2 regions of the Caballeronia sp. SBC1 genome follow, and region 2 is predicted to be linked to the other one. Evidence: riboswitches for the same ligand, from Rfam matches in the RefSeq annotation. Region 2 holds a riboswitch; the other holds the start of a gene.
What was found. A riboswitch is a leader RNA that binds a small molecule or an ion and turns the genes downstream of it on or off. The one in region 2 is predicted to bind manganese.

Region 1: linked by a shared signal. The riboswitch ahead of mntP (manganese efflux pump MntP) and the one ahead of SBC1_RS00900 (sodium:calcium antiporter) in region 2 are both predicted to bind manganese.

The regions. Positions count from the first base shown of each region.
Region 1 covers NZ_CP049158.1:1,714,687-1,718,978, forward strand. Annotated here, with positions in the region: gene SBC1_RS34470 (carbohydrate porin) at 1-941, shown strand, start outside; gene mntP (manganese efflux pump MntP) at 1,421-1,990, opposite strand; yybP-ykoY riboswitch at 2,066-2,193, opposite strand; gene SBC1_RS34480 (hypothetical protein) at 2,360-2,620, opposite strand; gene SBC1_RS34485 (diguanylate cyclase domain-containing protein) at 2,619-4,112, shown strand; gene SBC1_RS34490 (transglycosylase SLT domain-containing protein) at 4,253-4,292, shown strand, end outside.
Region 2 covers NZ_CP049156.1:191,566-195,857, reverse strand. Annotated here, with positions in the region: gene fliT (flagellar protein FliT) at 1-118, shown strand, start outside; gene SBC1_RS00900 (sodium:calcium antiporter) at 262-1,272, opposite strand; yybP-ykoY riboswitch at 1,412-1,586, opposite strand; gene SBC1_RS00895 (ABC transporter substrate-binding protein) at 1,831-3,417, shown strand; gene SBC1_RS00890 (MBL fold metallo-hydrolase) at 3,503-4,292, opposite strand, start outside.

The sequences.
Region 1 (4,292 bases), on a different replicon from region 2:
TCGATGTAAAGCTTGGTCAGCAAAGTCTCGATCAGGAATTCATGGTCAGCCAGTACGCCGCGCCGTTCATGAACGCGACGTTCGGCTGGCCCGTCCTGCCATCCGTCGACCTGCCCTCGGGCGGCCCCGCTTACCCGCTGTCATCACTCGGCGCTCGTTTCCGGGCGAAGCCATCGGACGCAATGACCGTGCTCGCAGGTGTGTTCGACGGCAACCCGGCCGGAAGCAATACCGGGGACCCGCAACAGCAGAACAATCACGGCACGAACTTCAATTTGAGCAACGGCGCGTTGTTCATTGCAGAAGTGCAGTACGCGATAAATCAACCGCCCGCCGATGCGAAAGCACCTCAGCCAAGCGGGCTCCCAGGCACTTACAAACTCGGCTTCTGGTACAACACCCAGAACTTCGCCGACCTGCAGCACGACACGAACGGCTTGTCGCTGGCCGACCCCGCGTCCAATGGAATCCCCGCGCGTCATCGCGGTGACTATAGCGTCTACGCCGTCGCAGATCAGATGGTCTGGCGTCCAAGTGCGGACAGTCCGCAGTCGGTCGGCGTGTTCGCCCGCGTGATGGGCGCGCCCGGTGACCGCAACCTGGTCGACCTCGGCGTGAACGCAGGCGTCACCCTGAAAGCGCCGTTCAAGGGCCGGGACAACGATATTGCCGGACTTGCTATTGGCTACGCCAGGATCGGGTCGAATGCACAGGGCCTCGATCGGGATACCGCATCGTTTTCGACACCCGGTTATCCGCAGCGCAGTGCTGAAACGATGCTTGAAGCGACCTATCAGTATCAGGTCGCGCCGTGGTGGCAATTGCAGGCCGACTTTCAATACGCGTTCCGGCCGGCCGGAGGCATTCCGAACCCCGCGAATCCGTCCGAGCGTGTACATGACGAAGCGGTGGTCGGGGTACGCACCGTCGTTAATTTTTAAGGAAGCGCTGACATTCTGCGCAAGCGGTCGGGGTTTCGACGTCGCCCGGCGGCTTCTCGTTCAGTCGCCTCGTCCGCTCGCTTGCCACCGCGAATTACGCTATTTTCGACATTGAACGCGCGCTCGCTGCCACGCCGTTACACCGGCGATCTCGCGACGGGCGTTCGAGTAGGACTGCTGCTCGTCGGATGAAACCAATCGGCGAAACATCAGTTGATAGACCGCGACCGCCTCATGGAAAGGATGCTGCCATGACGCCATTGCGTGAATCTCTGGCACAATTATTTCGCAACCCTTATTAATTAACAAAGAACCTCACGATCAGCAAACCACTCATTTCGGCAGCTCGCTGCACGACTGCCTGCACAGACCGCCGGACGTCCGCTCTACCCGGGGCATTGAACGCAGTCGCGGCAAGACTCTCCACTCAAAAAGGGCGCGCCTTGCGGCATGCCGACCGCAATCGGCAATCCCCTGCTTCAACTCATATATCCGAGATGCTCGGCCAGGATCACCGAGCCTATGACAACAAGAACGAGCCCGCCCGCAATCTCTGCGCGCTGCCCCACAGCCTTGCCCAGAAAACGTCCGACCATCACGCCCAGCGTCACCATGACCAGCGTCGCCAATCCGATAGTCGCGGCGGTCGACAAGATATTCACATCGATAAAAGCGAGTCCCGCGCCCACCGCCATCGCGTCGATACTCGTGGCAAATCCGGTGAGCGCCAGCAGCCAGAAACCGTGACTGTTGGGCTTCTCGACTTCCGGTGTGGGCGCGCGCAGGCCCGAGGTGATCATACGTACGCCGAGCACGAGCAGCAGGCTGAACGCGATCCAGTGGTCCCATGCGGCAACATACGGAGCGGCGGCCTTGCCGAGCGCCCAGCCGACCAGCGGCGTGATGGCTTCAATCACGCCGAAGATCAGGCCGGTGCGAAGCGCCTCGCGAATCCGGGGACGATGCAGTGTGGCGCCCTTGCCAATCGCAGCAGCGAAGGCGTCCGTCGACATGGCGAAGGCGAGCAGGAGAGTAGAAGCAATATTCATGGGGATGTCAGGATGTCGTTATGGCATTCGGGTCGGGCGAGAACATGCGATGCAGCGGCGAGCCCGACCGGTCTCACCGCTACATCGATGGTCTTGCCAACCAAAAAGCTAACGGCGGCTCATGCCACGGTTCGATTGAACCAAGCGTGTTGACATGAGCGCTTCCAGCAAGTGGAAGCCGGCTACTCCCCAAAGACGGACGAAGGCTACCATGCGCGAAATGAATTTGTAAGCTTTCCCCGGCAGAGCGAAGTGACACTGAGGGGACGCCTGCAGGTAGCTTCTGCCATGCATATCGACATGAATCGAGGGTCCGCACCGGTCCACACAGCGGACAAATCCGGATAATCTTGCCGGTCGGCAAATCGGTCACCAAGATTCAAGCCGATACAATGCGGCCAGCCGAGAATGGCGAGCCTCCCGATCGAACCTGCCGCGCGATGCCCAATCCGAAATCCCTACCGCTGCCTGACCAAGCGTGTCCAGCGCCACACCGCGCCCCCCGCCGCCCGTCAAGTCATTCTCTGCGCCGCCCATGCGTGGCGAGCGGCACGCGATGAGTTCTGCCTCGCCCCCAGTAACAGGTTTGCGGAAGCGCCGCATCAGGCCTCGCTGGACGGCGGTCGGCATGGCAAGCGCGCTCTCCCGCCATCCGATGCTCGCGGGCATCGCCGGCACCGTGGTCGCGGTCTTGATGGCGAGCTTGTCCATCGGCACGTTGTATCAGGGGCGCCAGGGCGTACTCGACCACGCGCACGAAACATCGGCGAACTTGGTCGCGATCATCGGCAACGACCTCGCCCGCAATGTTGAAATCTACAATCTCTCGCTCAACGCGATAGTCGAGGGCGCACAGAACCCGGCCCTGATGGCAATCTCGCCCGCCCTGCGCCGCCAGATCCTCTTCGACCGAGCGATCTCCGCGGCTTACATTACCGGCGCCTACGTGCTGGACGCGCACGGCAAGGTGACGGCGGCAAGCAAGGATGGCCCCCTCCCGGCGGGCTCCTTCGCCGACCGCGAATATTTCCATGCCCAGCAACGCAGCCCCTCGCCCGGCCTGTACTTCTCGCATCCGTTTGCGTCGCGTTTGCGCGGCACCCCGACGATTGGCATGAGCCGGCGCGTCAACGCACCCGACGGTTCGTTCGCCGGGATCGCGCTGCTGGCGATGAACGTCGCGTATTTCAACTCGCTGCTGGACAAGCTCAACGTGGGCGCCGAGGGATCGATCTTCATCGTCCATCAGGATGGCACGATAATCGCCCGCAAGCCTTTTCACGACGACATGGCCGGGCAGAGCGTCGCCAGCTCGCCCACTTTTGCACGCATGGTGAATGCCGCGTCGGGATCGTACACGGCGACCTCCCCGCTCGACGGCGTGCGCCGCCTCTACACGTTCTCGCACGTGCCTGGGACACCGTTCATCGCGGTCGTTGCGCCGGCGGAAGAGGATGTGTTGGGCTCTTGGCGCGAACGCAGCCGGATCGTCGGCGCGCTGACGCTGCTGTCGGGGTTAAGTTTCATCGCGGTGTCGTGGCTGCTTGCGCTGTCGCTGCGCGAGCGCGCAAGCGCACAAGAGGAGCTCGTCCGGCTGGCTGGCACGGATGCGCTCACGGGCCTGCCGAACCGGCGCGCGTTCGACGAACGCATGGACGACGAATGGCGACGCGGACGCCGGGCGGGCACGCCGTTGTCGGTATTGTTCATCGACGTGGATTATTTCAAGGCCTACAACGACGCCTACGGCCACGCACTCGGCGACGACGCGCTCGCCACCGTCGCGCACAGTATTGCCACGGCGGTGCGCCGTCCGGGCGATGTCCCGGCGCGCTACGGCGGCGAAGAATTTGTCGTGCTGCTGCCCGATACACCCCTGGAAGGTGCACGGCATATTGCCGAAGCGATCCGGCAGCGCGTGCAGGCCAGCGCGATCCCCCATCGGGCCAGCGCGCTCGGCACGGTGACGGTCAGCATTGGCTGCGCGACGGCGTCGCCGCCGGGCCTGGGTGGTGCGTACGGCCTGCTCGGCGCTGCCGACCAGCAGCTCTACAAAGCGAAGGCCGCAGGGCGCGACTGCGTCCGGCCGCAGGCCCACGCGGCGGCGGCGGTGAGTTCCTGAGCGCGCCGGCGAGCATGCCGGCGTGCACATCAAATATCGGACGAAAGCGCCCAGACCCGCTGCCGCACTAGCAAATACATGATTTGCAAGGATTTTTCTCATCGGTATAATGCGACCTTCCCTTCCAAGGCCACTTCCCCATGAGCAGACTCCTTTTGCTTGCTGCGCTGACACTAGGTG
Region 2 (4,292 bases):
CGATGCCGCCATTGCCGCCGACGCGAAGACAACGCAATCGGAATTGCAGATTGAATACAGCTCGGCGATGAAGAAGGTCCAGGCGGCCAGCAAGTATCACCAGGCCGCCAAGTTCTGACCGCGAGAGTGAGACAAGGCCGGAACACCGCCTGACTGTAACGCTGACTCTGCAAAGACAACAACAAAAACCGCGCGCTTAGCGCGGATGGCTGCTTCAACACCCCGGGCACTTGCGTGCTTCCGGGGTGTTTTCTTATGGGCTTAGCGTCCCAGCGTCAGCAGCAGATACAGAGCATAAAGCCCGCCGTTCACCAGGAGCGCCCACAGCACGATCCCACCCTTCTTCGCGTTCAAGCGCAGCCACGCCGCTGCCGCGAGCGTGATGAAAACGCCCGTCATCACCTCCACGCGCGGCTCCCAAGGCGTCAGCATGATGCCGATACCCGGCAGCAGCGTGCCCTGGAAAACCATCGCGCCGGTGATGTTGCCGAACGCCAGCGTGTCCTTGCCGCGTCGCGCCCAGATGATGCTATTGACCTTCTCGGGCAGCTCAGTCGCGATCGGAATGATGATCAGCGAAAGCAGCAGCGCCGATATCCCCAGCACATGCGAGACGCCTTCCACGCCGGCGATAAACCCCTTCGCACCACCAACCAGCAGCGCCGTGCCCAGAACCATCTGCAGCACGATGGTCGCGAGCGAAGTAGGCAACCCGAAGCGCGAGATCAGCAGCCGTTCGGGCGCTTCAGTGCCATGGCCCTTCTCAACAAGATTGGCGGACGCGCGGAACGTCGTGATCACATACGCGACATACACACCGACCAATCCCACAGCAAATAACGCGCGGACTTCCCATGCGTGATGCGGCACGAACATGGCGCCGGCGGCAATCAGGAAAGCACACAGGAAGAAGTTGAGATCGCGGGTGAAACCGCTATGTTCGGGCGCGACGACCCCCTTGAGGCCGCGCGTCTTGAGCACGGCGACGGCCATCAGGCACGTCGACAACGTGGCAAGCATCAACGGCGCGCCGAGGATCGCGCCCACGCCGATTTCCTCGTTCACCGCGCGGCTCGCCGTGCCGCCCATCAACGCGATGATCGGCACCGTGGTTTCCGGCAGCGCCGTGCCGATAGCCGCGAACAGCGAACCGGTAACCCCTTCGGAGATGCCGAGCTTTTCGCCGAGATGTTCGAGCGCGTTGGTGAAGAGTTCCGACGCCGCCAGGATCACCACGAGCATGACCGCGAGTTGCAGGAAAAGCATCGTCATGCGGCACCTCGCGATGAAGCCGGCGAGCAGGCGACGCAATCGAAATGGCAGAGCAGCGGTAGAGAAACCGACGAGCGCAGGGGTTGACCTGGGGCAGGCCTGGGGTGTTTTTGTTTTGGAGACACGATGATTTCACGGTCGGACGTCAGCGAACCAGGATGCAATCCCGCGCCGTCCGACCGTGAACGACAAGATGCACCCATGGTCTCGCCAAACCTGACCGGTCGAACGCGCCACGGCTAACCAGCCGAGTATGTTGACGCGTCCTCCTCCCGTTGCGGAAGGAAGGCTACTCCCCAAAGACGGCCACGAGTTTAGCGTGGGTCCGCGGATTAGGCAACCAAGGCAACCGACGGCGAAAAAAACTGTCGCGTGCCCATATGGATATCCCGAATCGGTCGTTGTAGCGGAAATAACGGTTCAGTAAGCTACGGCCACGGAGGCACGTTCGTTGCGCTGACGCATCCGACGAAGCGCACCGTACAATAAGCTGCAACGGCTAAACAAGAAACGTCTGACTGACTAACACTGACGACCACGTTCGTAACGGGAGATCCCATGCGCTTCAGAATGCTCGCAGCTGCTGTACTGGCCATCACGCCGGTGCTCGCGATCGCGAAACCGCTCACTGTGTGCACCGAGTCGAGCCCGGATGGCTTCGACGTCGTGCAATTCAATTCGCTGGTGACGACCAACGCATCGGCGGATGTGATCTTCAACACGCTCGTCTCCTACGATGAAGTCGCGAAAAAGGTCACGCCCGCGCTCGCCGAGAAATGGGACGTGAGCCCCGACGGCCTCACCTACACGTTTCATCTGCGGCCGAACGTGGCGTTCCAGACCACGGACTACTTCACGCCATCGAGAAAACTGAACGCCGACGACGTGGTGTTCTCCTTCGACCGCATGCTCTCCGACAGCAATCCGTGGCACAAGGTGGCGGGCGCGAGTGGCTTCCCGCACGCGCAGTCCATGGGCTTAGTCAAGCTGATCAAGTCCGTATCCAAAGTCGATGACAACACCGTCAAGTTCGAGCTCAACACGCCGAACGCGACCTTCGTGCCCATCCTGACCATGGGATTTGCATCGATCTATTCGGCCGAATACGCCGACCAGTTGCTCAAGGCGGGCAAGGAAACCGACCTGAACGCGAAACCGATCGGCACCGGTCCGTTCGTGCTGAAGAGCTATACGAAAGACGCCGTGATCCGTTACGACGTCAACCCGACATACTGGGGACCGAAGCCCAAGGTGGACCGGCTGATCTACGCCATCACGCCCGATGCCTCGGTGCGCGCGCAGAAGATCAAGGCGGGTGAATGCCAGATCGCGTTGTCGCCGAAGCCGCAGGACGTGCTCGACGCGAAGAAGGACAGTTCAATGAAAGTGGTCGAAACACCGGCCTTCATGACGGCGTTCGTCGCGTTGAACACGCAGAAGAAGCCGCTCGATAACCCCAAGGTGCGCCAGGCGTTGAACGTTGCGTTTGATCGTACGACCTACCTGAAGACCGTCTTCGAAAACACGGCCACGCCCGCTGTGAATCCGTATCCGCCGAACACATGGAGCTATGACAAGCAGATCACGGCGTATCCGTATTCAGTCAATCGCGCGAAGAAGCTGCTCGCCGATGCGGGCTTTCCGAATGGCTTCGACACTACCATCTGGGTGCGTCCGAATGGCAGCGTGCTGAATCCGAATCCGAAGGTAGGCGCCGAGTTGCTGCAAGCGGATCTGGCGAAGATCGGCGTGAAGGCGCAGGTGAAGGTGATTGAATGGGGCGAGCTGATCAAGGAAGCGAAGCAGGGTCAGCACGACATGTTGTTCATGGGCTGGGCCGGTGACAACGGTGACCCGGATAATTATCTGTCGCCGCTCTTCAGTTGCGCCGCGGTGCGTTCGGGCATCAACTTCGCGCGCTTCTGCGACCCGACGCTCGACCGGTTGATCGATGAAGGCAAGGCAACCGCCGATACAAGCCAGCGGACCAAGGCTTATACCGAAGCGCAGCAGATTATTCACGACCAGGCGCTGTGGATTCCGCTCGGTTATCCGACGGCAGCGGCGCTTACGCGCAGCAATGTCAGCGGGTATCGAGTGAGTCCGTTCGGACGACAGAACTTCTCGAACGTCGAGGTTCAATAGTCGCGGCTTTGGTTCATGCGGTAGTTCAAGTTCAAAGGAAGCCGGGCGCGCAAACGCCCGGCTTCTTTTTTACTTCGGCGCGACTTCAGTGAAAACGGATCACGCCGTCTTCGTCATGGGTACGCACGAGTTCGCCTTCCAGCCAGAGCAAGTGCAAATGCGCCAGCGCTTCGCCGAGCGCGAACGTCATCTGGTGTACATCGAGTGGGCGCTTGAACATGAGCGGCACAATGTCAGCGGCACTTTGCGGCTTGAGCGCGCAGGCCTCGCGCACTTCCTGCAAACGCGCCGCGTGATGATCCCGAAGCTGCCCGATGCGCGTATGCATGCCGCGAAACGGCTTGCCATGCGAAGGGAGCACGAGGGTATCGGCGGGAAGGGACTCGTAGCGGCCCAGCGAACCCAGGAACAGCGCGAGCGGATTCCCCTCCGGTTCAATAGCGAACACCGAGACGTTGGTCGAGATGCGCGGCAGCACCATATCGCCGGAAATCAGCACCTTTGTCTGAGCGCAGAAGAACGCGCAATGTTCAGGGGAATGACCAAACCCTGTCACCACTTCCCAATCACGGCCACCTATCTTGACCTTATCGCCATCGCGCAGACGACGATAAACCGACGGAATGGACGGCACGAGCTTCGGGTAATACGTATCGCGCTTGCGCAGCGCTTCAAGCGACGCCGGGTCCGTCATCCCGTGCCGCGCAAAGTGCCGCGCCGCACGTTCGCCGCCCGCGTCGGAGCCGTCGCCCGCGGACATTACGCGGCCCATGGCGTACTCGCCAAGCGACATCCAGAGCCTGACCGGATCCCATCGTTTCTTCTCGCCGCCATTGCAGATCCAGTCCGCAAGGCCGAGGTGGTCCGGGTGGCAA